2 regions of the Mesorhizobium sp. CO1-1-8 genome follow, and region 2 is predicted to be linked to the other one. Evidence: riboswitches for the same ligand, from Rfam matches in the RefSeq annotation. Region 2 holds a riboswitch; the other holds the start of a gene.
What was found. Region 2 has a riboswitch for thiamine pyrophosphate ahead of thiB (thiamine ABC transporter substrate binding subunit). Riboswitches for the same ligand answer to the same signal wherever they lie in the genome.
Positions count from the first base shown of each region.

Region 1 (7,690 bases), on a different contig from region 2:
CAGGCGGTAGGCACCGCCGGTCATCACGCCGCGATTGCCCGGCAGAATGGCGAACGAACGCCCCAGCGACATCTTTCCCCAGATCACGAACCCCAACGCCAGCGCCTGCAGCGGCGCCGCAACATAGACCGGGATGATGGCCACGCCCGGCTCAAGGTCGATGAAGCCGACACCGAAGCTGGCGATCACGGAGACAACCACGGTGAGCGGGTTCCAGTCGCGAACCTTCGGCCGCCGCGACAGAAGCAGCCACGTAAAGGTCAGGATCTCAGAAATCGCCAACAGCGCCACATTGATGCGCGTCGGGTCGAGCATCAAGTGATATACGCCGCGGTAGACGAACATGCCCGCGAAGGCCAGCGCGCAGATCCGAAAGAAACCTTCGCGCAAATCGACCAGGATTTCGCGCTTGCGGGCTGCGGACAAAATCCTGCCGTCACTGACGTGCGAAAGTGCCTCGCTTTTTGATATGAGCAATGCAAACACCCCGATGATCCCTCAGGGCGACCTTTGCACGCAACCATTGCCGGGCAGTTAATCAATAAGATCAGATCGGTATTAAACTGCCTGTCGGGAGCCCAGGGCGCCACATCCAGACGACCCTGCTCCAAGCGATCGCCCAGAATAGACTGGCAACCCAGGTCCTTTGGTTCTGCCAGGCTAGCTCAGATAGTCGTTGCGGAAATAGCTCCCGAAATCCGGGCGTTGAGCAACCAGCTTGCCGTCGGCATCGCGCAAAATGCCGGAGGCGAAGAGATAGTCTCCGATCGCTTCCATCTTGGCCGGATCCATCGTCCCGATGGCGCCGCTTTGGCTGCGTAGATAGTGGCCGTCGATCAATGCCTTCAGCGAGGCGTGGATCAGCGCCGGATTGGTCAAGGCATCCTTGTTTGCTGCGATCAGCAGGCCTGCCGCATCTTCGGGGTGGCCGACCGCGAACTGGTAGCCGCGCCGTGTCGCCTGGACGAAGGCGGCCGCGGACTCAGGGTTAGCCTGGAGATAGGCTTCGCTCGAAGAGATCAGTGTCGTGTGCTCGTCAGGCACGCCATAATCGGCATAGACGAAGCTGCGCTGTTTGACGCCCTTGAGTTCGGCCTCGACACCCTCCCAGGTCGAGACTTCAAGCGTGAAATCGACCGACCCATTGGCCAGCGCCTCATAGGCTGAGGTGCCGAGCGTCACCGTCTCGAAATTGCCCTTGCCGCCATCATGGCGGATGATGGTCGATATCAGCGCGTTTTCCCAGGCACTGCCGAAGCCGCCATAGATCAAGCCGTCAAGACTCCTTGGGCTTTTGATCTCGTTGCGTGCCGCATTGAACACCACGCGGCCGGTTTCGGACTGTACCACCGCATAGACGCCCTTCAGATCCGCCCCGGAGGTTTTCTGGGTGAACAGGCTGATGGTGCCGTTGATGCCGAAATCAGCGACGCGGTTTGCGACCAGCGTGCCCGCACCGGTATCGCTATAGGGCAGGATGTCGACCGCGAGCCCGGCCTCGCGATAAAACCCTTTGTCGCAGGCCACAAACAGTCCGATGTGGTTGGTGTTGACCGTCCAGTCGAGGGCGACGGTGACCTTTTTTGCCGCCGATTGTGCTTGGGTTCGACTTGCTCCGGCAACGAGCGGAAGGCCGGCGGCAAGGGTCAGCAGCAAGGCCTGCCGGCGCGTCAAGTCAGTCATGGCCGTGTCCTTTGGATGGATTGGGGGTTGAGGATGATGTCGAGAATCTCGGCCTCGAGCGCGCTTGCCTGCCGCGCGTGTTCTCCGCCAAGGCTGCGCGGGCGCGGCAACGGCACCTTGATTTCACGCACGATGCGGGCCGGACGTGCCGACAGCACATAGATGCGGTCGGACAGGAACACGGCTTCGCGCACGTCATGGGTGATCAAGAGCGCCGTCCAGCGGTGCTGCCGCCACATCTGTTCGAGCCAGCGCTGCATGGCGGTGCGGGTCAGCGCGTCGAGCGCACCGAACGGCTCGTCGAGCAAAAGCATGTCGCGCTGCTGGACCACCGTGCGCAGCAAGGCCGCGCGCTGGCGCATGCCGCCGGACAGCTGCGCGGGAAAATGCCGCTCGAAGCCGGCAAGCCCGAATTCGGCAAACAACGGCGCAACGCACGCCCGCGCCGCCTGTCTCCTCATGCCTTGCACTTCGAGCCCGAGCGTCGTGTTGTCGAGAATGCGCCGCCACGGCATCAGCGCGTCGCGTTGCGGCATGAAGGCGAAGTGCCTGCCGTGGTCATCGAGGCGCGCGCCGTCGAACAACATCTCGCCCTCGCCATGCTCGGCGCCGGTCAGAAGCTGGAAGAGCGTCGACTTGCCGGCGCCGGAGGGCCCAAGGATCGAGACGAATTCACCAGCGCCGACGCTGAGCGAAATATCGGCCAGCACGTCGAGCCCACCGAACGCCTTGCGCACATGCCGCAGTTCGAGCCGGCTCATCGCCGCGGCCCCTTCCCCTCGGTTTTCTTGCCGGCTCGCTCCCAAGGCATGGCAAGGCGCTGCAGCAGTACAGTCAACCCAAACAGAATAAGAGTCAGCGTCGCGCTGACACCGACAGCGGCAAGAACCAGATCAGGGCGGAAATTGTTCTTGGCGTTGAGCATGTAGATGCCCAGTCCCTTCGCGGCACCGGCATATTCGGCGAAGATCGCGCCAACCACCGCATAGGTGATGGAGATCCTCAGGCCGGCGAAGAAATAAGGCAGCGCCGAAGGCAGCCGCGCCAGCAGGAAGATACGCCAGCGCCCTGCCCCCATGGCGCGCAGCATTTGCCCGATCTCGACCTCGGTCGACTCATAGCCCTCGACCAATGCAACCAGCATCGGAAAGAAGGTAACCAGCGCCACCAGCATGATCTTGGGCGCCAGCCCGAAGCCGAACCACAGCACCACCAGCGGCGCGATCGCCACCAGCGGCAAGGTCTGGCTGACGATGAAGACGGGAAATAGCGCACGCCGCAGCGGCTGGTAGAAGTCGACCAGCATCGACAGCACGAAGGCGGCGCTGAGCGAACAGGCAAAGCCAAGCAGCGTGGCGCCGATGGTCGGAATGGCGTTGTCGGCCAGCGCCTCGCGATTGAGCATCGCTTGTTCGAAGACGCGTAACGGCGCAGGCAGTATCGTCGGCCTGATGCCGGAATAGGTGGCATAAAGCTGCCATGCCAGCAGGAGCAAACCGACCGAGATAGTGGCCGGCATTGCCTTGATAAGAAAGCTCGCGATCGGGCGCGAAGCGACTGATGATGAGACCACGGGAGATAACCTTTGACGGCCGCGAGAGCGGCGCGGCTTCAGACAGCCGACGGGCTGTTGGCCGAGACCGTGACGTCGAGGGTTACGTGGCCGGCGCCTGGTCCGAAGCGGCAGAAAGCCTCGTCCAGCGCCGAAAAGATCGCACCGGCATCACCGCGCAGTTTCGTGCAGAAATGCTTCGAACGCTCATAGACGCCGGACTGCTTGAGAAAATCTATGCAGCCGTAGATCTCTTCCATGTGGTCGTCGGTGCCCATCACATAGAGCGAGAACTGTGCTGCCGCCGGCTGGCCGGTGACAGCAGCATTGCGCACCGCCGCGATGGCCGCATCCTTGCGCGGGCCGAGTGGCCCGACGGGCCCGCCAAGTGCATCGGAGCGGCAGATCGGATCGTCCGGCTCGCCAGGGCAGCCGCGCGAGATGGTAGTCGACAACACGCAATGCTTGCCGCTGCGTGCCGCCGCCACGAAGAGGTCGCGCATGGCAGGAAACAGCACTTCGGGCGGCCCGACCAGCAGGGTCGAGGTGTCGTCGGTCTCGATCCTGAGCTTGTCGCGCCAGGGATCGAGCGCACCGAGCGCGCCAAGGATGACGCCGACGAAATCGTCGGTCATGGGGTATAGGGAAATCTGTGCGCCTGAAAACATCGCCCGCCTCGCTCCGCTGGTATTACCCAGATCAGCTTCTAGGGTCTGTGGGCTTGCCGCCCCCGTCTCAGCCCCGACCGTACGGAGCACCCCTGTGGATGTGCGCCTTAAAGCATCATTCGAGTTGAAGGGAAAGCCGTTTTTTTAGCACACTGCGCCAAAAGGATTGCGCCAGTCGGGGTGCGCCTGAGCGGAATTTTGTCGGGAACCTTCACTGCCGCGACCGGTTGTCCCGATAGTCGCGATGCGATCACCTTCGTAAGAATGAGCGACGAGTTCACAGAAATGGAGACAAACCATGTTCATGAAAATCCTCGCAGCTTCGGCTCTCACCATTGGCCTGGCCACATCAGCCATGGCGCAAAGTGCTGGCGATAACAGCGCGAATGGCGGTGGCAGCGGTCAGTCGGTGACGGTCGACCCAAAAACCCCTGCTTCGCCGAGCCCGGTCGACCCCGACACTGTCGACCCGGGCACGACCAACAGCACGACCGGCACGGTTGGGAACATGAATTCAAACGCGGATCAGAATTGCCCGGCAAGTCCGCAAGGGGCGCAGGCAGATGCCAACGGCACCTCCCCAGGCACCACCTCGCCGACAGTCAACGACAACCATTGCGGCAAGTAATCTGTTGCACGCAATCGAACCAAAGCCGCGGAGCACAACCTCCGCGGCTTTCTTCTACCACCAAGCAAGGATCGGGTTTTTGGCACAAGCTTGAACTCTACGAAACCGCCTTTTCGCGGACCGGCAGCTTCCAGCCCGGCCTGATGAAGTGGCAGGTGTATCCGTTGGGATATTTCTCCAGATAGTCCTGATGCTCGGGCTCGGCTTCCCAGAAAGGGCCAACGGGTGCGACTTCGGTGACGGCCTTGCCCGGCCACAGGCCCGAGGCATCGACATCGGCGATGGTGTCCTCGGCGACGCGCTTCTGTTCGTCGCTGGTGTAATAGATCGCCGAGCGATAGCTCATCCCGACATCGTTGCCCTGGCGGTTGCGGGTCGTCGGATCGTGGATCTGGAAAAAGCGTTCCAGCAGCGTGCGATAGCTTATGACGGCCGGATCGAAATTGATCTCGATGGCTTCAGCGTGGCTGCCGTGGTGGCGGTAGGTGGCGTTGGGCACGTCGCCGCCGCTGTAGCCGACACGGGTGGAGATGACGCCGGGATAGCGCCGTATCAAATCCTGCATGCCCCAGAAACAGCCGCCGGCAAGGACTGCACGTTCGGTCGAAGTCGCCATGTCACGTCTCCTCAAAAGCAAGTGGTCTCGCCATAAATGGGCATTATCACCTGCTTCGTCCAGCGGACGCGGTGGATCTACTTCAATTGCTCGGTTGGGCGAGGCTGTCGATCAAACCCGGCTGCTTCACGCCGGGCGGAATGGCGGCAAAGCTGATGGCCACCGGTGGTGCCCTGAGCGACCAGTCGAAAAGAACGGTCTTGACCGGGATATTGCGCAGCCACGCCAGCAGCCGAGGCGGCACGCCACTCCCGGGCCAGACCAGGAGCATGCCGTGATCGCGCAGCCGCTGGCTGGTGATCCAGGGGGCGAGCCGCATGTCGAGGTCCGTGAAGATCGACGGCTTGTCATAGGCGTTGAGGCCCGCCAGCAACGCGATGCGGGTATCGCCGCCGACGATATCGAGCCGACCGGGCACTGCCGCGTGCCAGACGGCCTCGGCTTCGTCCGAGATCTGCCGCGCCGGCCAGCAGACGGCATCCATGCGCCCGCGCAAATTGCAGCTCGTCCAGCGGATGCCCGCATAGGCGCTGGACATGCCGACAATGCAGACGAACGCGCAGATCGCCAGCCGTCGCATCTCGATGGCGCCGAGCCGATGACCCAGCAAGGCGATCGCCACAATGCCTACAAGATTGTACATCGGCGCGCCCCAGGCCTCGCCGGCGCCGGTGAACAGCGAGGCCACCATGACAAGCACCGCCGGACCAAGCCCCATCCACACGAGATAGACCAGCGTGCCGCGCTCGACGGGCTGCTCCGGCGCGGGCGAACGCCGCAACAGCCCCGATATCGCCAGCACCAGCAATAAGCCGCAGAGCCCCGCTATCTGGACGCCGATATAATAGAGGCGGGCGCGGTGGACCAACACCCATTCATCGCGGCCGGCGACATAGGTCAGCGGCAGGAAATCGATGCGGTAGAGTTGGACGGCCAGCGGCGCGGCGGCGGCGAGGAAAACCGCGAGCCCAAGCCAGGGCCAGGGCGTGGCGAGCCGATTGCGTGCCCGTGTGTCCGACAACAGCCAGACCGCCCCGAAGAGCAACAGCAGCCCGGTGGAAAACTTGGCATAGAGCCCGACGCCCGACACCAGTCCGAGCGCCAGCCACCAGCCCGGCCCACCGCCACGGCCTGCACGCCACAACAGCCAGCAGATAGCGGCCCAGAAGGGCATCTGCGCGTAGTCATGATTGAACTGCGGTGTCGGCCAGCCGAAGAAATACAATGACGGCATCAAAAGCACCGCGGCCAGCGCGCGGGTTCTCCCGAGCATGTCGCGGCCCAGCAGGTAGACGAAGACGAAGGTCGCCGAGACGACAAGTTGGGCGAGCAGATATTGCGGCCAGCGGAACGATCCGGTCAGAAGATGGCTGATCTCGAGCAGCCAGCCGGGAAGCTGCGGATGCTTGTAGGTCAAAAGCACCCATTCGCGGCCCCACATGAAGCTCTCTACGACATCGCCGGGCGGGGCGGCATCGACGAGCGCCGGCACCACGGTCCAGCACAGGATCTGCGTCAGGCATAAAAGCGCCAGGCCGGCTTCTGGATAGCGCGTCAGCCCCGGCCAGATCGACGACTGCCGCCAGTCGCCTGGAACAGAACTGCCGACCGGCAGCCAACCATTCATGGGTTCGTCGATTCGCGTCATGCGGTGGATAAATCACACCGGACGGTTTTTCGAACAGCCCAGAACTCGAAGCTTACGAAAATGTATACTTGGCCGACCATGGCAAAACCAAGATTGAGGCAGAGTTTCGCGCCACCATGCCGCCTCTCCCAGCATCACATGCCAGCAAGACAACAATGGAACACGCTATCCCGCAGCACCCTGAACATGCCGGGCATAGCGAATGGGCGTGATCGCGGCAGGCATCGCCTACCTGATCGGTTCCTGTCCCCAAGAAAGCATCCAGGATTTGAAAAATGCGCCACCACCATGCCGTCATTCACTACCGCGCGCTCGATTTCTGGATGGCCCGTGCGGCCGTTCTCATCATCATCTGCCTGCAGCTTCTGGTCATCAACAATCTCTCATTCGGGCCGCGCTGGCTGGCGCCCGCGCTGGAGGCCGCCCTGCTGCTGCCCCTGTCGGTGGCCACCGCCTGGACACAGGCCGCCACCCGGAAGGCGGTCGAGGACCACGAGTGGCATGCGATCGGCCAGTTTCGAGTCATGATCCGCAGAACAGCGCTGACCATGACCGCCATCATCAGCATCATGAATTGCGGCTCGCTGGTCCTGCTGGTGCATGCCTTGCTGGAGGGCCATGCCGGCAACAGCGGTACGACGCTGCTGATCGACGCACTCAACATCTGGGTCACCAACGTCATCGTCTTTGCCTTGTGGTTCTGGAGCACCGATCGCGGCGGCCCGCCGACCTGCGGCCTTGTCAAGCTCGCACAGGCCGACTTCCTGTTCGCGCAGATGACGTTGAACGACCGTGAGCTTCGAGACTGGCTGCCCGGTTTCGTCGACTATTTCTTCCTCGCCTTCACCAATGCGACGGCATTTTCGCCCACCGATACCTTGCCACTTTCCCAGCG
Region 1 is NZ_JAIUGZ010000012.1:38,443-46,132, forward strand. It holds gene LB558_RS22355 (methyltransferase family protein) at 1-486, opposite strand, end outside; gene LB558_RS22360 (ABC transporter substrate-binding protein) at 661-1,683, opposite strand; gene LB558_RS22365 (ABC transporter ATP-binding protein) at 1,680-2,444, opposite strand; gene LB558_RS22370 (ABC transporter permease) at 2,441-3,202, opposite strand; gene LB558_RS22375 (Ykof family thiamine-binding protein) at 3,295-3,903, opposite strand; TPP riboswitch at 3,894-4,007, opposite strand; gene LB558_RS22380 (hypothetical protein) at 4,202-4,531, shown strand; gene msrA (peptide-methionine (S)-S-oxide reductase MsrA) at 4,629-5,147, opposite strand; gene LB558_RS22390 (glycosyltransferase family 39 protein) at 5,230-6,795, opposite strand; gene LB558_RS22395 (hypothetical protein) at 7,071-7,690, shown strand, end outside.
Region 1: another riboswitch for thiamine pyrophosphate. It lies ahead of LB558_RS22375 (Ykof family thiamine-binding protein); the one in region 2 lies ahead of thiB (thiamine ABC transporter substrate binding subunit).

Region 2 (7,690 bases):
TCTTAGCCGGCCCCTTCGTCGCTGCGGCCTCGCTCTTGCCTGGTGCGGGCGCTTCGCCGTTTTCGGCCTTCGCGCGCGCCTTGCGGTCGTCCAGCCGGGTGCCGCCGCGCTGCGCCAGCATGTCGGAGTAACCGCCGGCATATTCGATCCAGCGGCCGTCACCATCCGGCGCGATCAGGCTGGTCACGGTGCGATCGAGGAAATCGCGGTCGTGGCTGACCAGGATGACCGTGCCGGCGAAGCCGGCGACCAGTTCCTGCAACAGCTCCAGCGTTTCCATGTCGAGATCGTTGGTCGGCTCATCGAGCACCAGAAGGTTTGCCGGCCGCGCCAGCACGCGCGCCAGCAGCAGGCGTGCCCGTTCGCCGCCGGAAAGCTCGCGCACCGGCGTGCGCGCCTGCTCCGGCTTGAACAGGAAATCCTTCATGTAGGAGACGACATGGCGCTGTTCGCCATTGATGACGAGGTTCTCGCCGCGCCCATCGGTGAGATACTGCGCCAGCGTCTCCTGCGGGTCGACCGCCTCGCGCTTCTGGTCCAGCGTGGCGATCTCCAGATTGGTGCCGAGCCGTATCGAGCCGGCGTCGGGCTTCATCTCGCCGGTCAGCATCTTCAACAGCGTCGTCTTGCCGACGCCGTTCGGTCCGACCAGGCCAACGCGGTCGCCGCGCTGGATGCGGGTCGAGAACCCCTTGACCACGGTGAGGTCGCCAAAACTCTTCTCGATGTTCTTGGCCTCGATCACCAGCTTGCCGGATTCGGCGGCGTCGCTGGCCACCATGGTGGCCGATCCTTCGGCGCCACGATGGCCACGGAAACGCTGGCGCATGGTTTGCAATTCGCCGAGACGGCGCATGTTGCGCTTGCGCCGCGCCGTCACACCGTAGCGCAGCCAGTGCTCCTCACGCACGATCTGGCGGCCGAGCTTGTGCTGTTCGCGCTCTTCTTCCTCCAGCACGAGGTCGCGCCATTCCTCGAAATGGCCAAAGCCCTTGTCCAGCCTGCGGGTCTGGCCGCGATCGAGCCAGACGGTGGCGCGCGACACACGCTCGAGAAAGCGGCGGTCGTGCGAGATGACGATCAGTGCCGTGGAGGTGCGGATGAGCTCTTCTTCCAGCCATTCGATCACCGAGAGGTCGAGATGGTTGGTCGGCTCATCAAGCAGCAGGATGTCGGGCTCAGGCGCCATGACGCGGGCAAGGGCGGCGCGCCTCGCCTCGCCGCCCGACAGGTCGTTCGGACGTTCCTCACCCGACAATCCGAGATGCTCCATCAGATAGCTGGCGCGGTAGGGATCGTCGGCGGGGCCAAGCCCGGCCTCGACATAGGCGCGGACAGTGGCAAAACCCTCCATGTCGGGCATCTGCGGCAGATAGCGGACGGTTGCCGAAGGCTGGCGGAACACCTCGCCATCCTGCGGCTCGATCAGGCCGGCGGCGATCTTCAGCAGCGTCGACTTGCCGGATCCGTTGCGGCCGACCAGCGCGATCTTGTCGCCGACTGAGGCCGTCAAGGCGGCACCATCGAGCAGCGGCGTGCCGCCGAAGGTCAGTTTTATCCCGTCGAGGTTGAGAAGGGGCGGGGCCATGTCAGCTTTCAGGTAAGGGATAGGGATGAGCGAGCAGCATCGCGCTGCCATGGTCCAACGCGATTTCGAGGTGGCCCTTGACCTCGTTGGAAATAGTCAGCGACGAACCGAAGGCCACCCTGACGTAAGCGAGCGGCCATTTGGCGCCGGCGACGGTCAGGCCGTCGAGCTCGGAAAAGCCGAGCACCGAAAACAGCGTGCCGTCGGCATAGTCGAAGCCGGCCGTTCCGCGCAGCAGAGGGATACCTTCCTGAGCGCCGCTGGTCAAAAGCACATCGGTCCCTGCTTCGGCCAGGCGCAAGGCAAGCGCCAGATGCAGAAAAGCGTGGTCGGCGCGCCTGCCGCCAAAGGCGCCGGCGAGCACCAGGCTGGTCGCGCCGCGTTCCAGTGCTGCGGCGATGGCAAGTTCGCCATCGGTCTGGTCCTTTTCCGTCGGGAAGGTCCGGCGCGGCACGGAAGCGAGATCGTCCGGCAGGTTCGCCGGCACGGAATCGAAATCGCCCACCCACAGTTCCGGCACGAGACCCAGCAACCGCGCATGACCGATGCCGGCGTCGGCGGCGATGACGCGGGAGCCTTCGACCTGACGGTCGAGCCGTGGCGTGCGGATGAGATCGCCGCCAAGCAGGATGGTGAATGTGCTCATATCGTGTGGCCCTTACCAGCCCGGCACGGGAAACGGAAGGCGGCAAACTCCCACTTGCATGGGGGATCGGCCCGGCCTATGTGTCGAAACGCTCTAACGGGGTGCCGGACGCGATCTTCGCGGACCGGCTGAGAGGCAGTCTCGCCAACCCGCTGAACCTGATCCGGTTTGTACCGGCGGAGGGATTAGACGTTTCGGACAGTCCGACGCCTCAATTCCTTTCAATTCGAACGAAGGAGGCGCCGATGCGCACGCTTTTATACGCTCTTGTTTCAGCAACCGTCGTGGCCTTGTCCGGGCCGGCCTTGGCCAAGGACAAGCTCACCGTCTACACCTATGAGAGTTTCACCGCCGACTGGGGTCCGGGTCCCGTGGTGAAGAAGGAGTTCGAGGCTGAATGCGGCTGCGACGTCGAGTTCGTCTCGGTCGCCGATGGCGTCGCGCTGCTCAACCGCGTCAGATTGGAAGGCGCATCGACCAAGGCCGATATCGTGCTTGGCCTCGACACCAATCTCACCGCCGATGCCAAGGCGTCAGGCCTGTTCGCGCCGCATGGCGCGGTGGCCGACGTCAATGTGCCGGGCGGCTGGAGCGACGATACGTTTGTCCCCTTCGACTACGGCTATTTCGCTGTCATCTACGACACGCAGAAGCTGAAGAACCCGCCGAAGAGCCTGAAGGAGCTGGTCGAAGGCAGTGCCGACGACAAGATCGTCATCCAGGATCCGCGCACCTCGACGCCGGGCCTCGGCCTGCTTCTGTGGGTCAAGTCGGTCTATGGCGACAAGGCGCCGGAGGCCTGGGCCAAGCTCAAGGCGAAGGTGCTGACCGTGACGCCGGGCTGGAGCGAGGCCTATGGGCTGTTCACCAAGGGCGAGGCGCCGATGGTGCTGTCCTACACGACGTCGCCGGCCTACCACATGGTCGCCGAGAACACCGAACGCTACCAGGCGGCCTCCTTCGAGGAGGGCGAGTATCTGCAGATCGAGGTGGCGGGCATCACCACGACGGGGGCAAAAAATCCGCTGGCGGCAAAGTTCATGGCCTTCATGACCGGGCCGAAGTTCCAGGATGCCATCCCCGAGACCAACTGGATGTTCCCGGCAGGCAGGACCGACAAGCCGCTCAATCCGGCCTTCGACAAACTGGTCAAGCCAACGAAGACCTTGCTGTTCAGCCCGCAAGAGGTCGCCGCCAACCGCAAGGCCTGGGTAGATGAATGGCTGGCGGTGATGAGCAAGTGAGCGCGCTCTTCACCCTCCCCCTAGTGGGGAGGGTCGATCCGCGTAGCGGAGCGGGGTGCCGACGCTGAGCCCAGAATCACCCCCGTCCCGGATCGCGGACAGCGCGTCGCGGCATCCGCGCTCCGGTCCTCCCCACAAGGGGGAGGGTGGAAAGCGCGCGCCCACTGACCCCCGCGCCAGTGCCGGCATTGTCGCGCTCGCTGCAATCGCGCTGCTGATCGGCGGCGCGTTTGCTGGCCTGCTTTTCGAGGGCGCCCATGATTTGTCGGGCGCCTGGGCAGCCTTCGACCCCTATCTGCTTCGCGTCATTCGCTTCACGCTCTGGCAGGCGGCGCTGTCGACGCTGCTTTCCGTCGGGCCGGCGTTGTTCGTGGCGCGCGCGCTGTCGCGGCATCCACGCTTCTTCGGCCGCGCCTTCATCCTGCAGCTCTTCGCGGTACCGTTGGCACTGCCGGCCATCGTCGCGGCCCTCGGCCTCCTGACGCTTTATGGCCGTGCCGGCTATTTCGCCGGCGTGCTCGCCGTGATCGGCGGTGGAAGCTGGCCGGGCATCTATGGCCTGTCCGGCATCCTCGTCGCCCATGTCTTCTTCAACCTGCCGCTGGCGACGCGGCTGTTCCTCGAGGCGCTGCAGACCATACCGACCGACCAATGGCGGCTGGCGAGCCAGCTCGGCATGGCGGCGCGGCCGGCGTTCCGGCTGATCGAATGGCCAACGCTGCGCGCTGCCCTGCCGGGGGTCGCCGGGCTTGTCTTCATGCTCTGCATCACATCCTTCACCATCGTGCTGATACTGGGCGGCGGGCCAGCCGCGACGACGCTGGAGGTCGGCATCTACCAGGCGCTTCGCTTCGATTTCGATCCCGCGCGCGCGGTCACACTGACGCTGCTGCAGATTGCCTTGACCTTTATCGTGGTGCTGGCACTGACGCGCCTGGGCGCCAACGTGGTCGGCGACACCAATTTGCCGGTCGCGCAACGTCGCTATCTCTCGGTCAATCGGAGCGAGACCTGGTTGAACGCGCTCCTCATCGTCCTGGCACTGCTGTTCGTTGTCGGACCGATGGCCGCCACTGTGATGGCCGGGCTCGGCGCCGATCTCGGCCGGCTGGCCGGTGAGGCCACTGTCCGGCAGGCGACGCTGACCAGCGTAGTGCTCGGCTTCCTGTCGGCGCTGCTCTCGGTGATGCTGTCGCTGGCGTTGACGATGGCGCGGCGGGCACTGGCGCTGAACCGCCGTGCCGGCGCAAAGACACTGCTCGAACACGCTGCCGATACAGGCGCAGGCTTTGTCTTGGTCGTGCCGCCGATCGTCGTCGGCGCCGGCTGGTTCCTGTTGTTGCGCCATGTCGGCGATGTCTTCGCCATTGCTCCGGTCATGGTCGTCACCGTCAACGCGGTGATGGCGATGCCGTTTGCCTTGCGCGCCGTCCGTCCCGCCTATGATGCGGCCAGCGAGCGTCACGAACGGCTCTGTGCACAACTCGGCATTGCGGGCTGGAACCGGCTGATGCTGGTCGACTGGCCGTCGCTGCGGCGACCGCTCGCCACGGCCTTCGCTTTCGCCATGGCGCTGTCGCTCGGCGATCTCGGCGTCATTGCCTTGTTCGGCAGTGATTCCGTGCAGACATTGCCCTACCTTCTTCTGGCGCGGATGGGCAGCTACCGCACCGAGGATGCCGCCGGCCTGGCACTGCTGCTCGGCCTCGTCTGTCTCGCCTTGATCGTGGCGGCGCACTGGCTGGGAAGGGAGAAGGCCCGCGATGCGTGAGAGGGCGGCCAACAGGCTCGAAAAGGGCGCGCCGGTGCGGCTGGACAAGGTGTCGTTCAGTTATGGTGGTCATGGCAGCTATGGCGAGGCGCCGCTTGTCTTCGACGTCGAGTTTGCCACGGCGAAGATCACCGCCATCATGGGGCCGAGCGGCTCGGGCAAGTCGACGCTGCTCAATCTGGTCGCCGGCTTCGAGACCCCACAGTCGGGCCGCGTGCTGATCGGCGATGTCGATGTCAGCGCCGAGCCGGCCTCGGCGCGGCCGGTGTCGATGGTGTTCCAGGAGAACAATCTCTTCGCGCACCTTTCCGTCGAGCAGAATGTCGGGCTCGGCCGCTCTCCATCCCTGCGGCTGATCCAGGGGGACCACGCCGCTATCGCCGAGGCGCTTGTGCGCACCGGCCTTGCGGGCAAGGAAAAGCGTCTGCCGCGCGAACTCTCCGGCGGGGAACGCCAGCGCGTCGCCCTGGCCCGCGTGCTGGTGCGCGACCGGCCGGTGTTGCTGCTCGACGAACCCTTCGCCTCGCTCGGTCCCGCGTTGCGCGACGACATGCTTGACCTGGTCGCCGCCGTTCATGCCGAGCGGGGCATGACGGTTCTGTTCGTCACCCATCAGCCGGAAGACGCCCGCCGTATCGGCGAGCATATCGTATTTCTCGACAATGGGTTGGTCGCCGCGACCGGCAAGGCGGATGATTTCTTTACCGGGGCTGGTCCGGAGGCGTTCCGGCGCTATATCGGCGCGGCTGCCGGATATTCCACATCACGCGATGTTGCCCGGAAGCGGACATAATTTACGGTCAAACCGGTCCCAGGCGATGTGGCGTTTGCTTGCCATGACCGGGGGAGTGTGGCTAGGTCCGCCCTATCGGTCGGGCACAGGCCGTGATTTGCAGCAGTTTGAGATATGGCACGTGAACATTCCGAAGATCGCCCCCGATTTTCATTGTCATGTGCCGGGACCGGAAAGGAAGCCGTTCTGGCGATCGGCGCTAACACATTGGGAATGAAACCGCTGGCGCGCTTTCTCGCGCTGGCCGGTTTTGCCGTGGCGCTGGCGAGCTGCCAGATGTTCACGCCGCCGGAAGTCCAGGAGTCCGGCTTCCAGCCTTCCGACAAGCCGATCACGGTGGACAATGTCGGCGCCAACAACAAGCTCGCCGAATTGGCCAAGGCGCAGCATCCGCGCATCCTGGCGACCTATGGCGGTGAATATTCCGACCCCAAGCTCGAGCGCATGGTCGCCAAGGTGGTCGGTAGTTTGACGGTGGTGTCCGCCAACCCGACGCAGACCTATCGCATCACCATATTGAATTCGCCCAACGTCAACGCCTTCGCGCTGCCGGGCGGCTATCTCTACATTACGCGCGGCCTGCTGGCGCTGGCCAATGATTCGGCCGAGCTTGCCGCCGTCATCGCGCATGAGATGGGCCACGTCACCGCCAATCACGGCTTGCAGCGCCAGCAGCTCGAGGCAGAGGAAGGCCTCGCGACCAAGGTCGTTTCCGACGTGCTCGGCGACAGCCCGACCGCCAAGGCGGCGTTGATCCGCGGCAAGCTGAGGCTGGCGCAATTCTCGCGCAACCAGGAGCTGGAAGCCGACGCCATCGGGATCAAGTCGATCGGCGAGGCCGGCTACGATCCTTTCGCCGCAGGCCGCTTCCTTCAGTCGATGTCGGCCTATACCGATTTCCGCTCGATCAGCGGCGCCACCGATGCCAGCCTCGACTTCCTGGCCACGCACCCCAACACGCCGCAGCGCATCGATCTGGCGCAGCGCCATGCTCGCCAGTTCGGCGCGCCGGGCGTCGGCACGCGCGACCGCGATTCCTTCCTCGCCGGCATAGACGGCCTGCTCTATGGCGACACGCCCGAGGAAGGCTATGTGCGCGGCGAAACCTTCCTGCATCCGGGTCTTGGCGTGTCGTTCACGGTGCCGGACGGCTTCATCATCGACAATTCGGCGGCAGCGGTGACGGCCACCGGCCCCGGCGACATAGCGATCCGTTTCGATGGCGTTTCCATCGACAAGAACCGGGCGCTGACCGACTATATCCGCAGCGGCTGGGTGGCTGGTCTCGTCGACAGCAGCGTCAAGCAGGAAACCATCAACGGCAATGAGGCGGCGACCGCGCATGCCGGCGCCGAAGGCTGGCAGTTCGACATTGCGGTGATCCGGGCCGGCGGCCAGGTCTACCGGCTGCTGACCGCTGCTCCTTCAGCCAGCACCTCGCTGGACACGGTGGCGCGTTCGGTCAGCGGCTCGTTCCGTATCCTGAGCGCAGCCGAAAAGGCGGCTTTGAAGCCGCTGCATATCCGCGTCGTCACTGTCCAGCCAGGGCAGACGATGGGTTCGCTTTCGGCCCAGATGGTCGGCGTCGACCGCAAGCTCGACCTGTTCCGCGTCCTCAATGCCCTGTCGCCTGGTGCCGCGGTTTCGG
Region 2 is NZ_JAIUGZ010000019.1:66,679-74,368, forward strand. It holds gene LB558_RS28355 (ABC-F family ATP-binding cassette domain-containing protein) at 1-1,588, opposite strand, end outside; gene LB558_RS28360 (thiamine diphosphokinase) at 1,590-2,234, opposite strand; TPP riboswitch at 2,322-2,436, shown strand; gene thiB (thiamine ABC transporter substrate binding subunit) at 2,480-3,478, shown strand; gene thiP (thiamine/thiamine pyrophosphate ABC transporter permease) at 3,666-5,249, shown strand; gene LB558_RS28375 (ATP-binding cassette domain-containing protein) at 5,242-6,042, shown strand; gene LB558_RS28380 (M48 family metalloprotease) at 6,256-7,690, shown strand, end outside.